2 linked regions of the Tsuneonella mangrovi genome follow. The protein of the gene in region 2 interacts with the protein of the main gene of each other region in a pairwise test. Links are inferred from orthologs where the notes say so. Each region holds a gene or a part of one and is shown on either strand. Other genes may lie near its edges.

Region 1 (8,392 bases), 750 kb from region 2 along the record:
CGTCCTGTTCGACATCGCCGAGGGCATTCCGCAGGGCAAGGCGCTCGACCTGTCGCAGTGCGGCCCGATCGAAGGGTTCGACGCGAAGATCACCGGCACCAACGATTATGCCGATATCGCCGGGGCGGACGTGATCATCGTCACTGCCGGCGTGCCGCGCAAGCCGGGCATGAGCCGCGACGACTTGCTGGGCATCAACCTCAAGGTGATGAAGTCGGTCGGTGAAGGCATCAAGGCCAACGCACCCGACGCATTCGTGATTTGCATCACCAACCCATTGGACGCGATGGTCTGGGCGCTGCGCGAATTCTCGCAGCTTCCGCACAACAAGGTGGTCGGCATGGCGGGCGTGCTCGACTCCGCGCGCTTCGCCACCTTCCTCGCCTTGGAATTCGGCGTCAGCGTCAAGGACGTGAACGCCTTCGTCCTCGGCGGCCACGGCGACACCATGGTCCCCGTCACCAGCTACACCACGATCAGCGGCATACCGGTCAACGACCTGGCCAAGATCAAGGGCATCGACCCTGCGCGCATCGACGAAATCGTCCAGCGTACCCGCTCTGGCGGCGGCGAGATCGTCGGCCTGCTCAAGACCGGCTCGGCCTACTACGCCCCGGCCACCAGCGCCATCGCCATGGCCGAAGCCTATCTCGGCGACCAGAAGCGCATCCTGCCCTGCGCCGCATATGTCGAAGGCAAGTACGGCCTCGACGGCCTCTACGTCGGCGTCCCCGCCGTGATCGGCGCGAACGGCATCGAGGATGTGGTCGAAATCGAACTATCGGACGAGGAAGCGAAGAACCTCAAGGTCTCGACCGACGCGGTCGAGGAACTGCTGGTGGCCTGCAAGGGGCTGGATAGCTCGCTCGCTTGATTGCCATTCTGGCACCCTATTTCACAAGAGGCTGATCAATGAGCATTCTCGTCGACAAGAACACCAAGGTCATCACCCAGGGGATGACCGGCGACACCGGCACGTTCCACACCCAGCAGGCGCTCGATTACGGGACCCAGATGGTTGCCGGTGTGACCCCGGGCAAGGGCGGCACCGAACACATCGGGCTTCCGGTCTACGACACGGTGAAGGAAGCCAAGGATGCGACCGGCGCGACCGCCAGCTGCATCTACGTGCCGCCGCCGTTCGCCGCGGACTCGATCCTCGAAGCGATCGACGCGGGCATCGAGCTGATCGTGACCATCACCGAAGGCATTCCGGTGCTCGACATGGTCCGCGTGAAGCGCGCGCTCGACGGATCGAACAGCCGCCTGATCGGCCCGAACTGCCCCGGCGTGCTGACGCCGGGCGAATGCAAGATCGGCATCATGCCCGGCTCGATCTTCAAGAAAGGCTCTGTCGGCGTCGTCAGCCGTTCCGGCACGCTGACCTACGAAGCCGTGCACCAGACCACGATGGTCGGCCTCGGCCAGACCACCGCCGTCGGCATCGGCGGCGACCCGGTCAACGGCACCAACTTCATCGACGTGCTCGACCTGTTCCTCAAAGACGACGAGACCAAGTCGATGATCATGATCGGCGAGATCGGCGGCAGCGCGGAAGAAGAAGCCGCCGAATTCATCGCCCACAAGGCCAAGCAGGGCATCCGCAAGCCGATGGTCGGGTTCATCGCCGGACGCACGGCACCTCCGGGCCGCCGGATGGGCCATGCGGGCGCGATCGTATCGGGCGGCCAGGGCGGCGCGGAAGACAAGATCGCTGGGATGGAGGCGGCGGGCATCCGCGTGTCGCCTTCGCCCAGCGAACTCGGCACCACGCTCGACGCGCTGCTGAAGGAACTCGCGTAAACACTCTCTCCTCCCCGGAGGCCTGATATGGGCAACGAAGCACACGATTTCCTCCCCGAGCTCACCGACCAGGACGGGCCGCAACCCGGCCCGAGCTGGAGCAACCCGCGCTGGCCGCTTTTCGGCGGCGAGAGCGAGGACGAGCTGACGCAGGCGCTCGACCCGACGGCAATGAAGTTGGCGGTGAAAGCCGCGGCGGCAAAGTCGGGCAAGGCGATGGACGAGAAGGCGGTCGAACAGGCGGCCGACGATTCGATCCGCGCGATGATGCTGGTGCGTACCTACCGCGTGCGCGGACATCTTGCCGCCGATCTCGACCCGCTGGGCCTGTCGACCCACGAACTTCCCGCCGACCTTACGCCAGAATACCACGGCTTCACCGGCGCGGCGCAGCAACGCCCGGTCTATGTCGGCGGCACGCTCGGTCTCGAATGGACGACGATTTCCGAGCTCGTCGCGATCTTGCGCCGCAACTACTGCGGCAAGGTCGGCTTCGAATACATGCACATTTCCGACGTGGAGGAGCGGCGCTTTATCCAGGACCGGATCGAAGGTATCGACGCGGTCATCACCTTCACCCCCGAGGGAAAGCGCGCGATTCTCGCCGCCGTGATCCGCGGCGAGCAGTACGAGGATTTCCTCGGCAAGAAGTACGTCGGCACCAAGCGTTTCGGCCTCGACGGCGGCGAATCGATGATCCCCGCGCTCGAAGCGGTGATCAAGTACGGCGGCCAGCTCGGCGTGCGCGAGATCATCTACGGCATGGCGCACCGCGGACGGCTCAACGTGCTCGCGAACGTGATGGCCAAGCCCTACAAGGTGATCTTCCACGAATTCTCGGGCGGCAGCGCCAATCCGGAAGATGTCGGCGGGTCGGGCGATGTGAAGTATCACCTCGGCACCAGCACCGATCGCGAGTTCGACGGGATCAAGGTGCACATGAGCCTGGTCCCCAATCCCAGCCACCTGGAAGCGGTCGACCCGGTTGTGCTCGGCAAGACCCGCGCACAGCAGGCAATCCGCGACGACCTGAAGAAGCACGAGCAGGTCCTGCCGGTGCTGATCCACGGCGATGCGGCGTTCGCGGGCCAGGGCATCGTGTGGGAATGCTTCGGCTTTTCCGGGGTGCGCGGCTACAACACCGGCGGTTGTTTGCACTTCGTGATCAACAACCAGATCGGGTTCACCACAAGCCCGAAATTCGCCCGGTCGAGCCCTTACCCGTCCGACGTCGCCAAGGGCGTCCAGGCACCCATCCTCCACGTTAACGGCGACGACCCCGAGGCGGTGACCTTCGCCTGCAAGCTGGCGATCGAATACCGCCAGCTGTTCGGCCGCGACATCGTGATCGACATGTGGTGCTATCGCCGCTTCGGCCACAACGAGGGCGACGAGCCGAGCTTCACTCAGCCGCTGATGTACGACCGCATCCGCCAGCACCCCAAGGTCAGCGTGCTCTATTCGGGCCGCTTGCTGCAGGAAGGCATGGTCAAGGAAGGCGATGCCGACACCATGCGCGAGGAGTTCCGCGCGCATCTCGACGAGCAGTTCCAGGCGGCCGACAACTACGAACCCAACCATGCCGACTGGTTCGGCGGGCGCTGGGCGGGGCTGAACAAGCCGGTCGATCCGGAGGAGGCGCGACGCAACGTCGACACCGCGATCTCGCGCAAGCTGCTCGACAGCCTCGGGCGGACGCTGACGACGGTCCCCGACGACCTGACGATCCACAAGACGCTCGGCCGCGTGCTCGACGCCAAGCGCAAGATGTTCGACGATGGCGAGGGGTTCGACTGGGCCACCGCCGAAGCGCTCGCTTACGGAAGCCTCGTGACCGAAGGATACGGCGTGCGCCTGTCGGGCCAGGATTCGGGCCGCGGCACATTCAGCCAGCGCCACGCGGTGTGGGTCGACCAGACCGACGAGCGCAAGTACATCCCGCTATGCCAGCTGCCGCACGGCAAGTTCGAGGTCTATGACAGCCCCTTGAGCGAATACGGAGTGCTCGGCTTCGAATACGGCTTTGCGCTCGCCGACCCGAAAACTTTGGTGCTGTGGGAAGCGCAGTTCGGCGATTTCGCCAACGGCGCGCAGATCATCATCGACCAGTTCATCGCCAGCGGCGAAGCCAAGTGGCTGCGCGCCAACGGCCTGGTGATGTTGCTGCCGCACGGATACGAAGGCCAGGGTCCCGAACACAGTTCGGCCCGGCTCGAGCGCTACCTGCAGTTGTGCGCCAACGATAACATCCAGGTGTGCAACATCACCGTTCCGGCGAACTACTTCCATGTGCTGCGCCGCCAGATGCTGCGCCCGTTCCGCAAGCCGCTGATCATCATGACTCCCAAGAGCCTGCTGCGCCATCCGATGGCGAAGAGCAGCGTCGAGGAGTTTATCGGCGAGAGCCACTTCAAGCGGATCATGTCCGACACTGCCGAGATCGCGGACAAGAAAGTCCGACGGTTGGTGCTGTGCAGCGGCAAGGTCGCGTATGACCTGATCGAGAAGCGCGACGCGGAAGGGCTCGACGATGTCTCGATCGTCCGGCTTGAACAGCTCTATCCTTTCCCCGGCGAACCGCTGGCAATCCGGCTCAAGCGGATGACCGGCCTCAAGGAAGTGATCTGGTGCCAGGAAGAGCCGAAGAACAACGGTTCGTGGTTCTTCGTCGAGAGCAAGATCGAAGCTGCGCTCGATGCGGCGGGCCACAAAGGCATGCGTCCGCACTATGCCGGGCGCGACGTGGCCGCTTCGCCTGCCACCGGCCTCGCCAAGCGCCACGCCCAACAGCAGGCCGCGCTGGTCAATGCCGCACTCGGCCTCGAGGGCGGTGAACAGCCACCACGCCCCAAGCGCAAGACCGCGCCCCGCAAGAAACCCGCCTGAGGAACAGGAAGCACGATGTCACAGGAAGTCAAAGTCCCCACGCTGGGTGAATCGGTCACCGAAGCGACGATCGGCGAATGGCTCAAGCAGCCGGGCGATCCGATCGCGGTCGACGAACCGATCGCCAGCCTCGAGACCGACAAGGTCGCGGTCGAAGTGCCCTCCCCCATCGCGGGTGTGATGGGCCAGCAGAAGGTCGCCGTCGGCGATACGGTCGAAGTCGGCGCGGTGATCGCCACGGTCGAGGAAGGCGGCGCGGCTGCTGCCCCGGCGAAGGCCGCCGCTCCCGCGCCAGCTCCTGCGGCTCCCGCGAGCAGCGACAACGAGACGATCGAGGACACCGTGCCCGCACAGGCCAAGATCCACGATCCGGAAAGCACCCAGACGCTTTCGCCTGCGGTGCGCCGCGCAGTGCTCGAACACGGGGTCGACCCGACGCAGATCAAGGGCACCGGCAAGGACGGGCGGCTGACCAAGGAAGACGTCATCGCCGCCGCCGAAGCCAAGAAGGGCGGCAGTGCGGCGCCCGCTGCGGCAGCTGCCTCCGCTTCGGCCCCTGCAGCAACCGCGACCGCTCCGGGCCGCAACGAGGAACGCGTCAAGATGACGCGGATGCGCCAGACGATCGCCAAGCGCCTGAAGAGCGCGCAGGACACTGCTGCCCTACTGACCACCTTCAACGACTGCGACATGAGCGCAGTCATCGAAGCGCGCGAGAAGTACAAGGACGTGTTCGCCAAGAAGCACGACATCAAGCTCGGCTTCATGTCGTTCTTTGCCAAGGCGGCATGCCTTGCGCTGAAGGACATCCCTTCGGTCAACGCCCAGATCGACGGCGAGGAGATCGTCTACTTCGACTACGTCGATATCTCGGTGGCGGTGAGCGCGCCCAACGGGCTGGTCGTCCCGGTGGTGCGCGATGCCGACAAGAAGGGCTTCGCGCAGATCGAGAAGGACATCGCCGATTTCGGCAAGCGCGCGCGCGACGGCACGTTGACGATGGAAGACATGAAGGGCGGCACCTTCACGATCTCCAACGGCGGCGTGTTCGGCGGCCTGATGAGCACCCCGATCATCAACCCGCCGCAGAGCGCCGTGCTCGGCCTCCACCGCATCGAAGACCGTCCGGTCGTGCGCAATGGCGAGATCGTGATCCGCCCGATGATGTACATCGCGCTATCCTACGACCACCGGCTGATCGACGGCCGCGAAGCGGTGACTGCACTCAAGACCATCAAGGAAGCGATCGAAGATCCCACCCGGATCCTGATCGACCTCTGAGGAACGAATAATGGCTGAATACGACTACGACGTCCTCGTCATCGGTGCCGGGCCCGGCGGCTATGTGGCCGCGATCCGCGCGGCGCAGCTGGGGCTGAAGACCGCCTGCGCCGAGGGGCGCGAGACGCTCGGCGGCACTTGCCTCAACGTCGGCTGCATCCCTTCGAAGGCGATGCTCCATGCCAGCGAGTATTTCGAAGCGGCGAGCGGCGGCGCGATGGCGGCGATGGGGATCGACGTGACCCCCAAGCTCAACCTGCCCAAGATGCACGAGCAGCGCCTCGACGCGGTTGGCGGGCTGACCAAGGGCATCGAGTTCCTGTTCAAGAAGAACAAGGTCGACTGGAAGAAGGGGTACGCCAGCTTCGTCGATGCGCACACCGTCGAAGTCGGCGGCGAGAAGGTCACGGCCAAGAACGTGGTCATCGCCACCGGTTCCTCGGTCGCCCCGCTACCAGGGGTCGAAGTCGACAACGCCAAGCAGGTCGTGGTCGATTCGACCGGCGCGCTCGAACTGGCGAAAGTGCCCAGAAAGATGGTCGTAATCGGCGGCGGCGTGATCGGGCTCGAGCTCGGCTCGGTGTGGCGGCGGCTCGGGGCGGAAGTGACCTGCGTCGAATTCCTCGACCAGATTCTGCCGGGCATGGACGGCGACGTGCGCAAGGAAGCCAACAAGATATTCAAGAAGCAGGGGATCGTGTTCAAACTCGGCACCAAGGTCACCGGCTGCACCGTCAAGGGCAAGAAGGCGACGCTGACGCTCGAACCGGCCGGCGGCGGCGATACGGAAACGCTCGAAGCCGACTGCGTGCTGGTCTCGATCGGGCGCAAACCCAACACCGAAGGGCTCGGGCTCGACAAGATCGGCCTCGAAACCAACCGGCGCGGGCAGATCGAAACCGACCACGATTTCCGCACCAAGGTGGACGGCGTGTGGGCAATCGGCGACGTGATCCCCGGCCCGATGCTGGCGCACAAGGCCGAGGACGAAGGCATCGCCGTGGCGGAGAACATCGCCGGGCAGACGGGCATCGTGAACCACGACGTGATCCCCAGCGTCGTCTACACCTGGCCCGAGATCGCCGGGGTCGGCCTGACCGAGGAAGCAGCCAAGGATCGCGGTGCGGTCAAGACCAGCAAGTTCCCGATGATGGCCAACAGCCGGGCGAAGACCAACCACGAGCCCGACGGGTTCGTGAAGGTCATCGCCGATGCGGAGACCGACCGTGTGCTGGGCGTGTGGTGCATCGCAAGCGTTGCCGGAACGATGATCGCGGAAGCCGCGGTAGCAATGGAATTCGGCGCGACCAGCGAGGATATCGCCTACACCTGCCACGCACACCCGACGCATTCCGAAGCGGTCAAGGAAGCCGCTATGGGCGTGCAGGGCAAGCCGATCCATATCTGAGCGAACACAGGGACTGCGACAACGGGTTTGACGTAGCGGGCGGATTGCGCCCATTCCTGCGACAAAAGCAGGAGAGAGATGCGTGATTCCCAAACTGACCAGTGAACCCGGCGCGAGCGAAGTCGCCGCCCAGGTCCGTTCCGGCGCGCTGTCGCCGCTCGAAGCGGTGGAGGCGTGCATCGCCCGGATCGAGGAACTCAACGGCCCGCTCAACGCGGTGATCGTGAAGGACTACGACCGGGCGCGCGAAGCCGCGAAGGCGCTGGACGGTCAATCGGCCGAAGATCGTCCGCTGTTCGGCGTGCCGATGACCGTGAAGGAAAGCTTCAATGTCGCCGGGCTGCCAACAACCTTCGGGCACCTTGAATTCAAGGACTACGTCGTCGCAAACGATTCCCGCGTGGTCCGGCTTCTCAAGGACGCAGGGGCAATCATCGTCGGCAAGACCAACGTCCCGCCCGATCTTGCAGACCTGCAATCGAACAACCCCGTTTATGGTCGCACCAACAACCCGCACGACCACTCGCGCGTTTCAGGCGGCTCGTCGGGCGGCTCAGCGGTCGCGCTGGCATCGGGCATGGTACCCGCCGAATACGGCAGCGACATCGGCAGCTCGATCCGCAACCCGGCGCACTTCAACGGGGTGTTTGGGCACAAGCCGACCTTCGGGTTGATCAGCCGCCGCGGGCACGCACACCCGGCTGCGGGCGGGCGCGACGTGCACGACGGGCCGCTCTCTGTGGCCGGGCCGCTCGCGCGCTCGGCGAAAGATCTTGAGCTGCTGCTCGACGTGACCGCCGAACGACCCCTGCTGCGCAAAGCGAAGGCGCTCAAGGACATGCGCTTCCTTGCCCTGATCGAGCACCCGGTGAGCGAAGTCGATGCGTCGGTGCGCGATCCGATCGAAGCTGCGATTGCAATGATTGAAGCCGCCGGGGCGACGGTCAAGCGCAAGAGCGACCTTCTGCCCGACCTTGCCGAGCAGCACGCCAACTATATGCGGCTGCTCAACAC
Region 2 (15,645 bases):
CATCCAGCGCCCGCGAATGAGCCGCATCTATTACGAAGGCAAATTCTACAGCTATCCGCTGCGCGCGTTCGAGGCCTTGTGGAACCTCGGAATACTGCGCTCGAGTGCGTGTATGGCGAGCTATGCCTGGTCGAAGGTATTCCCCAAGCGCGATGTGAAAAGCTTCGAAGACTGGACCAGCAACCAGTTTGGCAAGAAGCTCTATTCGATCTTCTTCAAGACCTACACCGAGAAGGTGTGGGGAATGCCGTGCAACGAAATGAGCGCGGATTGGGCGGCCCAGCGGATCAAGGGTCTCAGCCTGTGGGGCGCGGTGATCGACGGGCTCAAGCGCAGCCTTGGCCTCAACAAGAAGCCCAACGACGGGCAGGCGGTGAAGACTCTGCTCGAAACCTTCCGCTACCCGCGGCTCGGCCCGGGCATGATGTGGGATGCTGCGCGCGACAAGATCGTTGCCAGCGGCAAGGGCCAGGTGCTGATGGGGCACGCAATGGACCAACTCGCGGCTGACGGGCAGGGCGGCTGGCGCCTCACCGCCAACGGACCCGAGGGCAAAGCCACAATCCGCGCGGCCCATGCGATTAGCTCCGCCCCGATGCGCCAGCTGGCGCGGCGCCTGCACCCGCTGCCCGAAAGCACGCTACAGGCGAGCGACCTCAAGTACCGCGATTTCCTGACCGTGGCGCTGATGGTCGAAGGCGAAGACCTGTTCCCCGACAACTGGATCTACATCCACGACAGCAAGGTGCAAGTCGGCCGCGTGCAGAACTTCCGCAGCTGGTCGCCCGAGATGGTGCCCGATGCGAACATGGCGTGCGTCGGCCTCGAGTATTTCTGCTTCGAAGGCGACGGGCTGTGGTCGATGGACGACGCCGACCTGGTCGCGCTGGCGACGAAGGAAATGGACATTCTCGGCCTACTCGATCCGGCGAAGGTCCGCGGCGGCACGGTGGTGCGCCAGGAAAAGGCCTACCCGGTTTACGACGAGACTTACGCCGAGAACGTCGAGGCGATGCGTAGCGAACTGGAGGCCAAGCATCCGACGCTGCACTTGGTCGGGCGCAACGGGATGCATCGCTACAACAACCAGGACCATGCGATGATGACCGCGATGCTGACGGTGGAGAATATCCTCGCCGGCAAGCGGCTCTACGATACCTGGTGCGTCAACGAAGATGCCGAATATCACGAAGCGGGCGACGAAGGCGCGGAAAAGGCGCTGCCCGCTCGCGAGACCACTGTCGCGCCGACCCCGGACCAGGCGGCTGCACTCGCATCGGTGCGCGACGTCCCCGAACGGATCAAGGACGGACGCGAGGCGGCGTGATGCGCATCTCCCGGCCAGCCGTTCTCCTGAAGGTATGAACCCGGCGATGGTTCAGGCGATTATCCGGATGTGTGACCAGCGCGTCGTCCGCTACGGCGCAGCGAGTGTGATCGCGCTCGGGATCGACATGGGCAGCTTCCTGCTGCTGCTGTCGCTCGGGATCGCCGCGACGATCGCCTCGGCGATCGGCTATTCGCTCGGTATCGTCGCCCATTGGCTCGTTTCGAGCCGTGCGGTGTTCACTGACAGCGTTGCCGAACGCGGGCCCGAACGCACCCGCCAGAAAGCGCTTTTCGTCGGTTCCGCCCTCCTCGGCCTGGGATTGACGACTGCGATCGTCGGGCTTGGCGGATTGGCCGGGTTCGATCCGCGCATCGCCAAGCTGGTGGCGATCGTCGCCAGTTTCGCGACCACCTGGCTGCTGCGCAACCACCTGATCTTCCGCGCACCCGGAATTCGGGCATGAGCGAACCGGTGCCTCACGGCCATGCCGGGCCGATGCCGCGCCAGCTCTATGGCCGGCTGGCGCTGGGGTGGCTGGCGGTGTGCGCACTGTTTATCCTCGCGAGCGCCGGGGCGATCGCCCACTGGCGTTTCCCCGATCCCGACGACACGCTTCGACTGGTCCAAGTGCGCGACCTGCTCGCGGGCCAAGGCTGGTACGATCTCGTCCAGCACCGTCTCGACGCGCCCGATGGCGGCGTGCCGATGCACTGGTCGCGGTTGGTCGATGTCCCGATAGCGCTGGCGATCCTCCTCGCCCGCCCGTTCCTCGGTGAAGGCGGCGCGGAAGGGTTCGCGCTGATCTTTGTGCCGCTGGTGACTTTCGGCGTCGCGATGGTCTTGCTTGCGCGCTTCGCTTGGCGCCACCTCGAACGCGACGACATTTTCTACGTCTGCGTGGCGTTCGCGATGTCGGTTCCGGTGATGGCGCAGCTCCGCCCGCTGCGGATCGACCATCACGGCTGGCAGATCGTCTGCGCGCTCGTTGCGGTCAATGCGCTGATGTCGCGAAGCCCGCGGATCGGCGGGTGGGTGGTCGGCGCTGCGCTCGCGACATGGCTGTCGATCTCGATCGAGGGCTTGCCCTTGGCCGCAGCGATCTGCGGCGTTGCCGCGCTGCGTTGGCTGCGCGAGGACGGCGAAAGCACCTGGTTCGTCGCGACCATACAAGGCCTCGGCGCAGCGAGCGTTATCCTGTTCGCCGCCACGCGCGGGACCGCCGACGTGATCGAACATTGCGACGCCATTTCGCCGATCCACGTGGGAATTTTCGTCGCCGGCGCGCTCGGCGCGACCGCGCTTGGTCGGTTGCGCAACCCGCCCGTCGCCGTGCGGCTCGCCGGACTGGGAGGCTTGGCAGCGATGGCGCTGGCGATACTGTGGCTGGTCGCCCCGCAATGCACCAGCGGGGCATTCATCGGGCTCGATCCGCTGGTCGACAAATACTGGTACGCCAATGTTACCGAAGGCCTGCCGATCTGGCGTCAGGACATCTCGACCGCTGCCGGGATCCTGGTCCCTGGAGTGATTTCGCTGTGGGCTACGCTGCAGTTGGCGCGTCTTTCGTCCGGTTCGGCCCGCCGCTGGTGGCAAGACTATGGCCTGATGCTGTTGGCCTCGTTCGCAATTGCCGTACTGGTGGCTCGCGCAGGCGCAGTGTTGGGGGCGCTCGCCGCCGTTCCGATCGGCTGGCAGGTGCGTCGCTGGCTGATCGCGCTGCGCAGCGTCCGCAATCCCGCCCGCCGCTCGTTCGCGCTCGCGAGCATCGCGGTGGCGCTGGTCCCGACCGCGCCGGTGACGCTGGTCGGGCTGGTCGTCCCCGCGCGCGCCTTCGCGGCGCTGGGCAGCGAGGATCCCGCACTCGCTCCCCCGAAGGTTTCGGACTGCGACCTCGCCCAAGGCGCGCGAGTGCTCGACAAGCTACCTCGTGGAGAAATTCTCTCGCCGCTCGATATCGCTCCGGAGTTGCTCTACCGCACCCGCCAGACCGTCATCGCCAGCGGCCACCACCGCGGTGCAAAGGCGATGCACGTGACGATTGCCACGTTCCTGGCGACACCAGATGATGCGCATGGCACATTGGTGCAACGCGGCACCCGCTACGTCGCGATCTGCCCCGATCTCAATGAACCCCAGCTCTATCGTGAAGGCAGCCCGCATGGCCTGATGGCCGATATCCTCGCGGACAAGGCACCGAAGTGGATGAACCCGGTGCGGGTGCGCGGTGACGGCAGCCTCGAAATCTGGCGAATCGAGAGCTGAGCACGCCTCATGACGCTCGTCGGGTGCCCATGTCGCCCGTCGAGTGGCCGATTGCCCGAACCGACACGCAAGTCTATGCGCCATTGGGAGGTCCGGCGCTTGCGCTAGGTGACCTATGCGTGTAACACACTCACGGGGCCGACAGGGCACAGCGAATGAACTATGAATCGACCGTCGCGCCCGAAAGCGGCGCGGTCATGACCCTAGGCGAACAGGAAGCGGCGGCCGAGCAGGCGCGTCGGCGTCGATTCGCGATCATCGCAGTCGTTGCCGCCGTCGTGCTGATGGCGCTGCTCTATTTCTTCATTCATCACGGAAGCGACGAGGCCGGCGAGCTTGCCGCGCCTCCCGCTGGCCAAGTGCCGGTGGTTTCTGTCGTCCAACCCGGGCACACGACGATCGACGGTGAAATCGAAGCGACCGGAACCTTGGCTGCCCGGCGCGAAATCCCGGTCAGCTCGGTTGGCGAAGGCGGCCGCGTCGTGTCGGTGCCGGTCGATGAAGGCGATTGGGTCCGCAAGGGGCAGGTCATGGTGGTGATCGACCGCTCGGTCCAGGTCCAGCAGGTTGCCGGTGCCCGCGCGCAGGTCGGTGTGATGCAGGCCAACCTCAACCTGGCGCAAGCCAATCTCGATCGCGGTCTCAAGCTGGTCGATCGCGGGTTCATTTCCAAGGCCGACATCGACCGGTTGACCTCGACCCGCGATTCGGCTGCAGCACAACTGCAGGCTTCGCGGGCTTCGCTCGCCGAATTGCAGGCCCGCACCGCGCGGCTCAACATTCTCGCGCCCGAAGGTGGCCTCGTACTGACGCGCAACGTCGAACCGGGCCAGACGGTGGGAGCAGGCGGTTCGCCGTTGTTCACGATCGCCAAGCACGGCGAGATGGAGCTCAATGCGATGCTCGGAGAGGAAGATCTCGCCAAGGTCCACGTCGGCTCTCTGGCCAAGGTCATCCCGGTCAGTAGCGGCCAGACGTTCAGCGGGCAGGTGTGGCAGATCGCCCCGACGATCGACGCGCAGTCGCGGCAGGGCGAGGCGCGCATTGCGCTGGCTTACGCTCCCGGCCTGCGTCCTGGCGGCTTCGCGTCCGCAACCCTCAGCAGCGGTACGGTTTCTGCACCGTTGCTGCCCGAATCGGCGATCATGACCGATACCAAGGGCAACTACGTGTTCGTGGTCGGCAAGGATGACAAGGTCCAGCGGCGCGCAGTGACGACCGGGCTGGTGACCGCCACCGGGATTGCCGTGACCAGCGGCCTCACCGGCTCCGAACGGATCGTCTTGCGGGCGGGCGGGTTCCTCAATCCCGGGGACAAGATCAAGCCCGAGCTGAGCAAGTAAGGCGCGGTCGATGGGGCTGCGTAACATATCCGCATGGTCGATCCGGAATCCGGTGATACCGATCGTCCTGTTCGCCGGCCTGTTGGTGGCCGGGTTCCTGTCGTTCTCGCGAATGGACATCACCAACATGCCGGACATCCAGTTCCCGGCAGTGATGGTGCAGGTCAGCCAGCCGGGTGCCGCCCCGACTGAGATCGAAACCCAGATCACCCAGAAGGTCGAGGCCGCGGTACGTTCGGTCAGCGGAGTCGAGGATATCAGTTCGACCGCGCGCGAAGGCTCCTCGCAGACGATCGTCAACTTCACTATCGGGACCGATCCCGACACCGCGACCAACGAGGTCAAGAACGCGGTCGACCAGATTCGCAGCGATCTGCCGAACGGCATCCTTGAGCCGCAGGTCCGCAAGCTGGAGATCAACGGCGGCGGGTTTATCGGAGTTTACTCCGCACAGGCCGACGACATGACGATGGAACAGCTCAGCTGGTTCGTCGACGACACTGTCGCCAAGAGCCTGCTGTCGATCGAAGGGATGGCATCCGTCACCCGCAACGGCGGCGTCGATCGCGAGATCCGCGTCGTGCTCGATCCGGCGCGGATGCAATCGCTGGGGGTTACCGCCAGTTCGCTCAACTCGGCGCTGCGGCAGATGAACATCAACGCCGCAGGCGGCAAGACCGAGATCGCCGGCTCGCGCCAGTCGGTCCGCGTGCTCGGCAATGCGCGCACTGCATACGACTTGCGCAATCTTCAGATCAATCTTGGCGGCGGGCGCACGGTCAAGCTGTCCGATGTCGCTTCGGTCTACGACGGGAATTCGGAGCAGACCCGAATCGGCAAGGTCAACGGGCGTCAGGTGGTATCGTTCTTCGCCCAGCGCGCGCGCAACGTGTCCGATGTGACAGTGCACGACGACTTGCTCGCCAAGCTCAAGCAGATCGAGGCCGACAACCCGGGAGTTCACTTTTCCGAACTGTTCACTCCAGTGGTCTATACCGAACAGCAATACACCAGTTCGATGGAAGCGCTGATCGAAGGCGCGATCCTCGCGATCGTGGTGGTGTTCCTGTTCCTGCGCGATTGGCGCGCAACCTTGATCAGCGCGATCGCGATCCCGCTGTCGGCGATCCCGACCTTCTGGTTCATGGACTTGCTGGGCTTCACGCTCAATTCGCTGTCGCTGCTGGCGTTGAGCCTGGTGGCGGGCGTCTTGGTCGATGACGCGATCGTCGAGATCGAGAATATCGTCAGACACTTGCGCATGGGCAAGAGCGCGTACCAGGCGTCGATCGACGCGGCTGACGAAATCGGGCTCGCGGTGGTAGCGACCACCTTCTCGATCGTCGCGGTGTTCCTGCCGGTCGGGCTGATGCCGGGTATCTCGGGTCAATTCTTCAAGGCGTTCGGGCTGACGGTCGTCGCCGCAGTGCTGATGAGCCTTGCGGTCGCCCGGATGATCACGCCGATGGTCGCGGCCTATTTCCTCAAGGCGCACGGCAAGGCCGCGCACGGCGAGGGTTGGCTGATGGACCGCTATATGTCGGTCCTGCGCTGGACGCTGCACAGCGCAAAGTCGGACGCGATGTTGGCCGGCATCGAGCGACAACCGGCGCGGTGGTGGTACTATCCGATCGTGCTGGTCGTTTCGATTGCGATCGCGGTGGTGGCTGTGATCGCCGGGATTTTCGTGTTCAAGATCCTCTCGGGAATCGGCATCCCGCTCATTCCGGCAGCGATGGTGGCTCCGTTCGCGATGCTGGGCGCGGGCATACTGGTCGCCAAGGGACTGACCTTCGTCCTCGGCACGATGGGTGCCTTTGGGCAGTACATGCACAATCTCGGGGCGCGGACCCGCGCGCGGATGCGAGACCACCGGCTCTATGCCTTCGGGCTGGGCATCTATGCCCTTGTCATGACGGTTTCGCTGTTTGCCGGGTTGCCGCAGCAGTTCCAGCCTTCGATCAACCAGGACACCAGCCAGGTGTCGGTCGAGATGGTGCCGGGAACGACGATCTGGGAAACCGAAAAGGTGGCCGACGAGGTCGCAGCGATTTTGCGCAAGCAGCCCGAGGTCGAGCGGGTGACCGAAGGTATCTCCGAAGGCAGCGCAACCCTGTATGTCTCACTCGTCCCGGCGAGCGAGCGCGACGATACCAGCGTCGAATTCGAGCGCCGGATGACCCCCACGCTCCAGAACATCGCCGACGCGCGCGTCAGCTTCCAGTCGCAGAACAGCGGTGGGGGCGGCAGCGGGCGCGACCTCACGGTGATGCTGTCGGGCAGCAACCCGGCATTGCTCGACAAAACGGCGCAGAAGCTCGTCGACGAGATGCGCGGGATCAAGGGCGTGGTCGCGCCGCGGATTGCGGCTGACCTCCAGCGGCCCGAACTGCTGATCGTGCCGCACTTCGACCTGGCCGCCCAGCTGGGTGTAACAACGGCAGCGCTGAGCCAGACGATCCGCATCGCCACGATGGGCGAGATCGACCAGAACGCGGCCAAGTTCTCACTCAGCGACCGGCAGGTACCGATCCGTGTGATCCTGCCCGAGAAATCGCGCCGCGACATCGCGACGATCGAAAACCTGCCTGTGCAGACCGCAAGCGGCGGCACCGTCCCGCTTTCGCGCGTGGCGGAAATCCGCTTCGGTGCGGGCCCGACCCAGATCCAGCGCTACAACCAGTCGCGCCGCGTGGTCGTCGGGGCCGATCTTGGCCCGGGAGCGGTCAAGGGGCCGGTCATGCAAGCGATCAATGCGCTCCCGGTAATGAAGAACCTGCCGGTCGGAGTTTCCAACAAGGCGGTTGGCCAGGACAAGTGGCAGGCCGAGATGATCCAGAATTTCATGGTCGCGGTGGTCAGCGGAATCCTGCTTGTCTTCGCGGTGCTGGTGCTGCTCTACCACCGCTTCGTGTCCCCGCTGGTCAACATGACATCTCTGCTGCTGGCCCCGCTCGGAGGCCTGCTGGCGTTGGCCCTCGTCGGGCAGCCGATTTCGATGCCGGTCTATATCGGCCTGTTGATGCTGCTGGGGATCGTCGCCAAGAACTCGATCCTGTTGATCGACTTCGCGATCGAGGAAATGGCGGCCGGGGTTCCCAAGCGGCAGGCGATCCTCGATGCGGGCCACAAGCGTGCGCAGCCGATCGTGATGACAACCGTCGCGATGACCGCGGGCATGGTTCCGACCGCGCTATCGCTATCGGGCGACGGAGCCTGGCGCGCGCCGATGGGCATGGTGGTGATCGGCGGCTTGTTGCTGTCGACGGTGCTCACGCTGGTGCTGATTCCGGCAGGGTTCAGCCTGGCTGACGGGTTCGAGAAGCGCCTTGGACCCTGGCTGCGCACTCGTTTGTTGACCTACACCCCGGGCGATGAACACCTGCCTCCCCACCGCGGTCGCGAACTCGACGAAGGCCTGCCTGCTGAGTGAGCGGTGAAACCCCGACTCCCCCCACGCGTTGGAAGCGCATGAGGGGCACAGTGGCCATACCCGATCGTGCGCGCGGAATGCGTCGCACCGCCACTGGCTTGCTGCTGGCGATGGCGGCGCTGTTCGTAGCCAGCGGGCAATTGCTCCATCTCAGCCCCGCGTGGGGATTTGTGCGGGCATTTGCCGAGGCGGCGATGGTCGGCGGGCTGGCTGACTGGTTCGCAGTGACCGCGCTGTTCCGCCGCCCGCTTGGCCTGCCGATCCCGCACACCGCGATCATCCCGGCGAACAAGGACCGCATCGCCGACACGATGGCGCAGTTCCTGCAGGACAATTTCATGACCCCTGTGGTGGTTGCGCGGCGCATGAGCGATATGAACCTGGCGCGTTCGTTGGGTGACTACCTCGCAGGGCCTGCGGACCGTGCCGGTGGCGGCGGTCGGATCCGGGCCGGCGCGGCGGAACTGTTCGCCGAATTTCTCGAATCGCTCGAGCCTGAGCGGCTCGGGACCGAAGTGCGTGGCGGGCTCAAGTCGCTCGCTGAACGGGTCGATGTGGCCCCGCTGCTCGGTCAGATGCTCGACGCCGCGATTGCCGATAAGCGCCACCTGCCGCTGATCGATTCGGCGATCCGCTGGACCGGGATCACGCTCGAAGCGAACGAGGAGATGGTTCGCCAGATCATCCACGAGCGCGCCAACGCAATCGTGCGCTGGACGGGTCTCGACGAACGGCTCGCCAACTCCGTGATCGACGGGCTCTACAAGCTGCTGGCGGAAGTTCTTGTCGAGCCCGATCACCCGATTCGTACCAAGCTCGACGAAGGCCTGGCGAAGCTCGCGGTCGACTTGCAGGAGGATGCCGAGCTGCGGGCGCGGGTGGAAAAGACCAAGCGCGACTTGCTCGACAACCCGGCGGTGGCGGCATGGTGGCTGGGGGTGTGGGAGCGGTTGCGTGCCTCGCTGATCCTCGCTGCACGCGATGGCGATGGTGGCCTGTCAGGGCAAATGGGCGAAACGCTCGCCGAACTCGGACGCAACCTGCAGGAAGACGTCCGCCTGCAAGCGCAGATCAACCGTTTCGCGCGCCGTACCGCAGTCGGCATCGCAAGCCGCTACGGCAGCCAGATCGTCCAGCTGGTGTCGGAAACGGTACGCCGGTGGGATGCGCGCACAGTTACCGACCGGATCGAAGGTGCCGTCGGCCGCGACCTCCAGTTCATCCGCATGAACGGCACGCTCGTGGGCGGGCTGGTCGGGCTCGCGATTTACACGTTGGATTGGTTCCTGTGATCAAGAGCGAAGTGCGCGCTCCGGTTGTGGTGACCGATCGGTTGGAGCTGTGGCTGCCGCGCCCCAGCGATGAAGCGGAAATGTTCGCGATCGTCTCGCATCCCGAGACGGGGCGCTTCCTGGGCCCGACGACGGTCCGCGCCGAACACGTCACCCGATTCCAGCGCGGGGCGGGCAGCTGGTTCCTGTGGGGCTATGGCTTTTTCATGGTTCGCTTGCGCGGCCAGCACGAAGTGATCGGCAATTGCGGCGTGTTCCGTTCGTATCGCGGGTTGGGCGAGGACATGGACGACAAGCCGGAAGCCGGGTGGATCTTCGCTGCCGGCCATGTCGGCAAGGGATACGCGACCGAGGCGATGCGCGCGGTGCTCGACTGGTTCGATGCCGAACATGGGTCGCAGGAGATCATGTGCATGATCGCCCCGGAAAATGCGCCATCACTGGGCGTTGCGCGCAAGCTGGGATTCGCACCGACGCGGCTGGCTACCTTGCCGGATGGCGACGAAGTGCAGCTGCTGCGACGGGAAGCGGCTATTAGCGTAGAACGAAACTAACCTGAGTCCCGTAAAACGAGGCTTGCCGTTCCCCATCCGCGCCGATTGCCGGTTCGAAACTGGCTCGGCGAGCCAAAATCTTGCAGGCGAGTTCCTTGTCCCAATTGTTTGACTCTGCGGTCATCGGAATCATCTGGCAATTCGTCGGCTTGCCGTTCGCATCAATCAATAGAATAAGGGTGAAGGTCGCCTTTGGACCTCCTCTGGGCAACTCGAGAGGATGCGCCGCAAAGAGCATCGGAATAACGTCCATTCTATTGGACCAGATTGGTCCTTTTCTCCGGACCTTTTGGGCTGCGACATCGACTCCAAAATGAGAAGCCAAATTCTCGGTACATTGATTCATCGCCTCAAAGGGCTTTTGCATATTTCCGAGGGAGAGACGAACTTCATTTCCGGAATTGGGTTCAAGGGCGAGCCAGTCGATCGAACGACCGATCTCAGATTTGAGATGAGGGATGCCTGCGACTGCTTGGCTTTGGGGCTCTTTTGACTGATCGTCGCCTTTCGCCCCGTCATCCTTGATCATCAGCGGTTCCGACTCTGTGACCTCAGGCCCTTGTGTCGAAAACCCTTTGCCGAAGTCTCCGAGGTCAAGCTTGGTGTAGCCCAACTGAGAGATTTTTGCTCCTGGACCGAATTGGAAGCGGACTTCTGCCCCGCTGGCGATGTTGCCGACCTTAGGTCCGCCGACCACCCACCTAAACGTCGAATCGGGATAGTACTGCTCGAGAAAGAAGACTGTCGGGTGGTCCTTGTCGCCGAACAGACGCGAAAGGCGACAGTGGGTCTCGGCGTAGTCGAGGCTCCAGGGGCTAACCGGTTCGAGCGTGGTCGGCTTTGTCCCCCCGTCGTCGCCCAACGCTGGCTGGGCGATCGCCGCCATCAGCAAAGCAAATAGAAAGCGCATCGCACACCCCTGACCTCTACTTCGAGGCCAAAGGGTGCCCGATCAAATGCGTGAAATCAAAGCTTTTCGGTGAGTTCCGGCACCGCCTTGAACAGGTCTGCCACGAGGCCAACGTCGGCGACCTGGAAGATCGGCGCATCTTCGTCCTTGTTGATCGCGATGATCGTCTTGGAGTCCTTCATGCCGGCAAGGTGCTGGATCGCGCCCGAAATGCCGATCGCGATGTAGACCTCCGGGGCGACGATCTTGCCGGTCTGGCCGACCTGGTAATCGTTGGGGACATAGCCCGCATCGACCGCCGCGCGGCTCGCGCCGACCGCTGCACCGAGCTTGTCGGCCAGCGGGAAGATGTATTCCTTGAAGGTCTCGGCGTCCTTCAGCGCGCGGCCGCCCGTCACGATGACCTTGGCGCTGGTGAGTTCGGGGCGCTCGCTCTTGGCGATTTCACTGCCGACGAAGCTGCTTGTGCCGGCATCGCCCGGTCCGCTGACGGCTTCCACGGTGCCGCTGCCGCCTTCGGGCGCAGCCTTCTCGAACGCGGTGCCGCGCACGGTGATGACCAGCTTGGGATCGCTCGATTCGACCGTGGCGATCGCATTGCCGGCGTAGATCGGGCGGGTGAAGGTCTTGTCGCCTTCGATCCCGATGATGTCGGACAGCTGCATCACGTCGATCATCGCGGCGACGCGCGGGGCGATGTTCTTGCCGGTGGTGGTGGCCGGCGCGAGGAACGCATCGTGGTGACCCATCAGGTCCGCCACCAGCGGCGCGACGTTTTCAGCCAGCTGGTGCGCGTAGGCCGGATCGTCGGCCAGGTGGACCTTGCCCACCCCGGCGATCTTGGCGGCGGCATCCGCCACCCCGGCACAGCCCGAGCCGGCGACCAGCAGGTGGACTTCGCCGAGCTTCGAAGCGGCGGTGACGGCCGACAACGTGGCGTCCTTCACCGAAGCGTTGTCATGTTCGACCAGAACGAGAGTTTTCATCGATTGGCGTCCTTGAATTGAGTGCTTGCGGTGACGGGATCAGGCGATCCCGAGGGCCTTGATCTTGGCGACCAGCTCGTCGACGTCGGCGACCTTCACGCCCGCCTGGCGGACCGGCGGTTCGGTAACCTTGAGCGTCTTGATGCGCGGTGCGGTGTCGACGCCGTAGTCGGCGGGGGCCTTGGTATCGAGCGGCTTGGACTTCGCCTTCATGATGTTCGGCAGCGAAGCGTAGCGCGGTTCGTTGAGGCGCAGGTCGGTGGTGACGATCGCGGGAAGCGCAAGCTTCACGGTTTCGAGACCGCCGTCGACTTCGCGCTTAACGGTCACCGAATCGCCGTCGACTTCGACGGTGTTGGCGAAGGTGCCTTGCGGACGGCCGAGCAGCGCGGCGAGCATCTGGCCGGTCTGGTTCGAATCGTCGTCGATCGCCTGCTTGCCGAGGATCACGAGACCTGGGGTCTCGGCCTCGACAATTGCCTTGAGGATCTTGGCGACTGCCAGCGGTTCGACCTCGTCATCCGTCTGCACCAGGATCGCGCGGTCTGCCCCCATCGCCAGCGCAGTGCGCAGCGTTTCGGTCGCCTTGGCCGGGCCGATCGAGACCGCAATCACTTCGTCGGCCTTGCCAGCTTCCTTGATTCGCAGCGCTTCCTCGACCGCGATTTCGTCGAACGGGTTCATGCTCATCTTGACGTTGGCGAGATCGACGCCGGTGCCGTCCGCCTTGACGCGCGGCTTCACGTTGTAGTCGATCACCCGCTTGACGGGGACGAGGATTTTCATCGCTTCTGTTCCTTCATTGAGGGCACGGCCTGAATTGCTCCGCGCCCTAACTCACCTTTACGTAAACGTCAAGCGTTGCTCAGGCAGCCTGCTTGACCTCGGCGACGATCTTCTTCGCGGCGTCGCCGAGATCGTCGGCGCTGACGATCGGCAGCCCCGAGTTGTTGAGGATGTCCTGGCCCTGCTGCACGTTGGTGCCTTCGAGGCGCACGACCAGCGGGACCGAAAGGTTCACGTCCTTCGCCGCCTGGACGATGCCGTTGGCGATCACGTCGCACTTCATGATCCCGCCGAAGATATTGACCAGGATACCCTCGACCGCCGGGTCCTTGAGGATGATCTTGAACGCTGCGGTCACCTTCTCGGTGGTGGCGCCGCCTCCCACGTCGAGGAAATTGGCCGGGAACGCGCCGTTGAGCTTGATGATGTCCATCGTCGCCATCGCGAGCCCCGCGCCGTTGACCATGCAGCCGATATTGCCGTCGAGCTTGATGTAGGCGAGGTCGTACTGGCTCGCTTCGACTTCGGCCGGGTCTTCTTCGGTCTCGTCGCGCATCGCCTCGACATCCTTGTGGCGGTAGAGCGCGTTCGAATCGAAGCTCATCTTGGTGTCGAGCACCAGCAGGTTGGCGGCCCCAGAAGAATCAGGCTTGGTTTCCACCAGGGGGTTGATCTCGAGCATGGCGCAGTCGAGTTCCATGAACGCGGTGTAGAGCTGCTTTGCCAGCTTCTGCGCCTGCTTGTTGAGGTCGCCCTTGAGCTTGAGCGCGAACGCCACCGCCCGGCCGTGGTGCGGCATGAAGCCCTGCGCCGGATCGATCGTGATGGTGGTGATCTTTTCGGGAGTATCGTGCGCGACCGCTTCGATATCCATCCCGCCTTCGGTGGACACGACCATCGCCACACGGCCCGAGCCGCGATCGACCAGCAGCGAGAGGTAGTATTCCTTGGCGATATCGACTCCGTCGGTGACGTAGAGCCGATTGACCTGCTTGCCTGCTTCGCCGGTCTGCACCGTGACGAGGGTGTTGCCGAGCATTTCCTCGGCATCCTGCTTCACGTCGTCGATCGACTTGGCAAGCCGGACGCCGCCCTTGGCATCGGCTCCCAATTCCTTGAACTTGCCCTTGCCGCGCCCGCCGGCGTGGATCTGCGCCTTGACGACATAAAGCGGCCCCGGAAGCTTCTTCGCGCCTTCGACAGCTTCCTCGATCGACATGGCCGGATAGCCCGTCGGGATGCCGATGCCGTACTTCGCCAGCAGTTCCTTGGCCTGGTATTCGTGGATGTTCATGGGGTGTCTGGTCCAATCGGGAATGGTCGGGATGGAGGTTTGTGCGCGCCTAAGCATGGATTCGTATGCTTGAAAAGGGTGCGGTGCAGCCCCAAAAGCGATAGGGTGATCGACACCGAGCGCTTAGGACAAATTGCCCGCGAAGCGGGGCGCATTGCCCATGATATGTGGCCTGGTGCCGGTCATTCGCTCGAAAGCTGGGAAAAGGACCCCGGCAATCCGGTTTCGGCAGCCGACATGGCGGTCGATTCGTTCCTCAAACGCGAGCTGTCTGCCTTGCTCCCCGCGGCAGGTTGGCTGAGCGAAGAAACCGCCGACGATCCCAAGCGGCTCGGCAAAGGATTGATCTGGCTGGTCGACCCTATCGACGGCACCCGCGACTTTATTCGCGGCAGGCCCGGATGGGCTGTTTCAATCGCGCTCATCAGCGAACATCGACCGCTGATCGGGGTGCTCGATGCCCCCGCGCGCGAAGAGCACTGGGTCGGCGTGGCCGGGCAGGGCAGCTGGCGCAACGACCGAAGGTTGGTCGCATCGACCCGCCGCGACTTCGCCGGCTCTCGCGTACCCGCCGATGCCGTGCCGAAAATCGATGCCGATCTCGTGATTGTCGACAAGCCCAATTCGATTGCTCTGCGCATGGCGATGGTCGCCGCAGACGAGGCAGATCTCGTCGCAACGCTTCGCTGGGGCTGGGAGTGGGACGTTGCCGCCGCCGCGCTTATCGCGCGCGAAGCGGGGGCAGCGGTGACCGACGCTTTCGGCAAGCCGCTCGGCTACAACAAGCGCGATCCACGCGCGTTCGGAGTGCTCGCGACATCGCCCGCCATCCACCGCGATGCGGTTGCGCGGTTGGCCGAGCGGGCCGCCGCCATTTCCGCGCAGCCGGACTAACGCCGAAACGACGAAGGCCGGCCCCTACGAGGACCGGCTTTCTCGATCGCTTCCTGGCAGCGCGGCCTATTGCCCTTGCTGCTGTTGCTGCGCCGCCTGGATATCCTGCTGGCTGATCGGGATCACCTTGATCTCGACCCGGCGGTTGAGCGGTTCGGCCACGCCGTCGCCGGTCTGCACCTTGAGGTGCGTCTCGCCGAAGCCCATCCAGCGGATGCGGCCCGAATTGACCCCGCGGCTGATGAGGTAGTTTGCAACCGCCTGCGCGCGCTGTTCGGACAATCGCTGGTTGGAGTCCGCCGAACCGACCGTATCGGTATAGCCGTACACGTCGATCAGGCTGTTGGGATACTGGATGAAATTCGCCGCTACCTTGTCGAGCACTTGCTGAAAGCCCGGGCTGATGTCGTAGCTGCCGGTCGCGAAGGTGACGCCGTCGGGCAGGTTGAGCAGGATCGCGGTGCCGTTGTCCGTCGGCGTGACGTCAACGCCCGAACCGGCGGTCTGGTCCTTCAGCTGCTTGATCTGCTGGTCCATCTTGTAGCCGACCACGCCGCCGAT

The links.
Region 1: the proteins of sucC (region 2) and sucD interact in binary tests that used the Escherichia coli proteins (3 or more experiments, as listed by UniProt). The link is inferred for Tsuneonella mangrovi from one-to-one orthologs.

What each region holds. Positions count from the first base shown.
Region 1 is NZ_CP022889.1:1,101,055-1,109,446, forward strand. What follows is about bases 1-2,857. They hold sucD (succinate--CoA ligase subunit alpha), read left to right. Parts: upstream 1-912; coding sequence 913-1,803; downstream 1,804-2,857. Other genes in these bases: mdh (malate dehydrogenase), read left to right, coding at 1-874; CJO11_RS05425 (2-oxoglutarate dehydrogenase E1 component), read left to right, coding at 1,831-2,857. Also shown: more of CJO11_RS05425, read left to right, coding at 2,858-4,689; odhB (2-oxoglutarate dehydrogenase complex dihydrolipoyllysine-residue succinyltransferase), read left to right, coding at 4,705-5,970; lpdA (dihydrolipoyl dehydrogenase), read left to right, coding at 5,981-7,378; CJO11_RS05440 (amidase family protein), read left to right, coding at 7,461-8,392. UniProt on the Escherichia coli protein: Succinyl-CoA synthetase functions in the citric acid cycle (TCA), coupling the hydrolysis of succinyl-CoA to the synthesis of either ATP or GTP and thus represents the only step of substrate-level phosphorylation in the TCA.
Region 2 is NZ_CP022889.1:1,841,397-1,857,041, forward strand. The notes cover bases 12,084-14,981. They hold sucC (ADP-forming succinate--CoA ligase subunit beta), read right to left. Parts: upstream 14,191-14,981; coding sequence 12,976-14,190; downstream 12,084-12,975. Other genes in these bases: CJO11_RS09080 (electron transfer flavoprotein subunit alpha/FixB family protein), read right to left, coding at 12,084-12,110; CJO11_RS09085 (electron transfer flavoprotein subunit beta/FixA family protein), read right to left, coding at 12,150-12,896; CJO11_RS09095 (3'(2'),5'-bisphosphate nucleotidase CysQ), read left to right, coding at 14,296-14,981. Also shown: CJO11_RS09040 (NAD(P)/FAD-dependent oxidoreductase), read left to right, coding at 1-1,327; CJO11_RS09045 (GtrA family protein), read left to right, coding at 1,374-1,793; CJO11_RS09050 (hypothetical protein), read left to right, coding at 1,790-3,592; CJO11_RS09055 (efflux RND transporter periplasmic adaptor subunit), read left to right, coding at 3,748-4,935; CJO11_RS09060 (efflux RND transporter permease subunit), read left to right, coding at 4,946-8,368; CJO11_RS09065 (DUF445 domain-containing protein), read left to right, coding at 8,407-9,660; CJO11_RS09070 (GNAT family N-acetyltransferase), read left to right, coding at 9,657-10,214; CJO11_RS09075 (hypothetical protein), read right to left, coding at 10,195-11,124; more of CJO11_RS09080, read right to left, coding at 11,181-12,083; more of CJO11_RS09095, read left to right, coding at 14,982-15,084; CJO11_RS09100 (YiaD family glycine zipper/OmpA-like lipoprotein), read right to left, coding at 15,151-15,645. UniProt on the Escherichia coli protein: Succinyl-CoA synthetase functions in the citric acid cycle (TCA), coupling the hydrolysis of succinyl-CoA to the synthesis of either ATP or GTP and thus represents the only step of substrate-level phosphorylation in the TCA.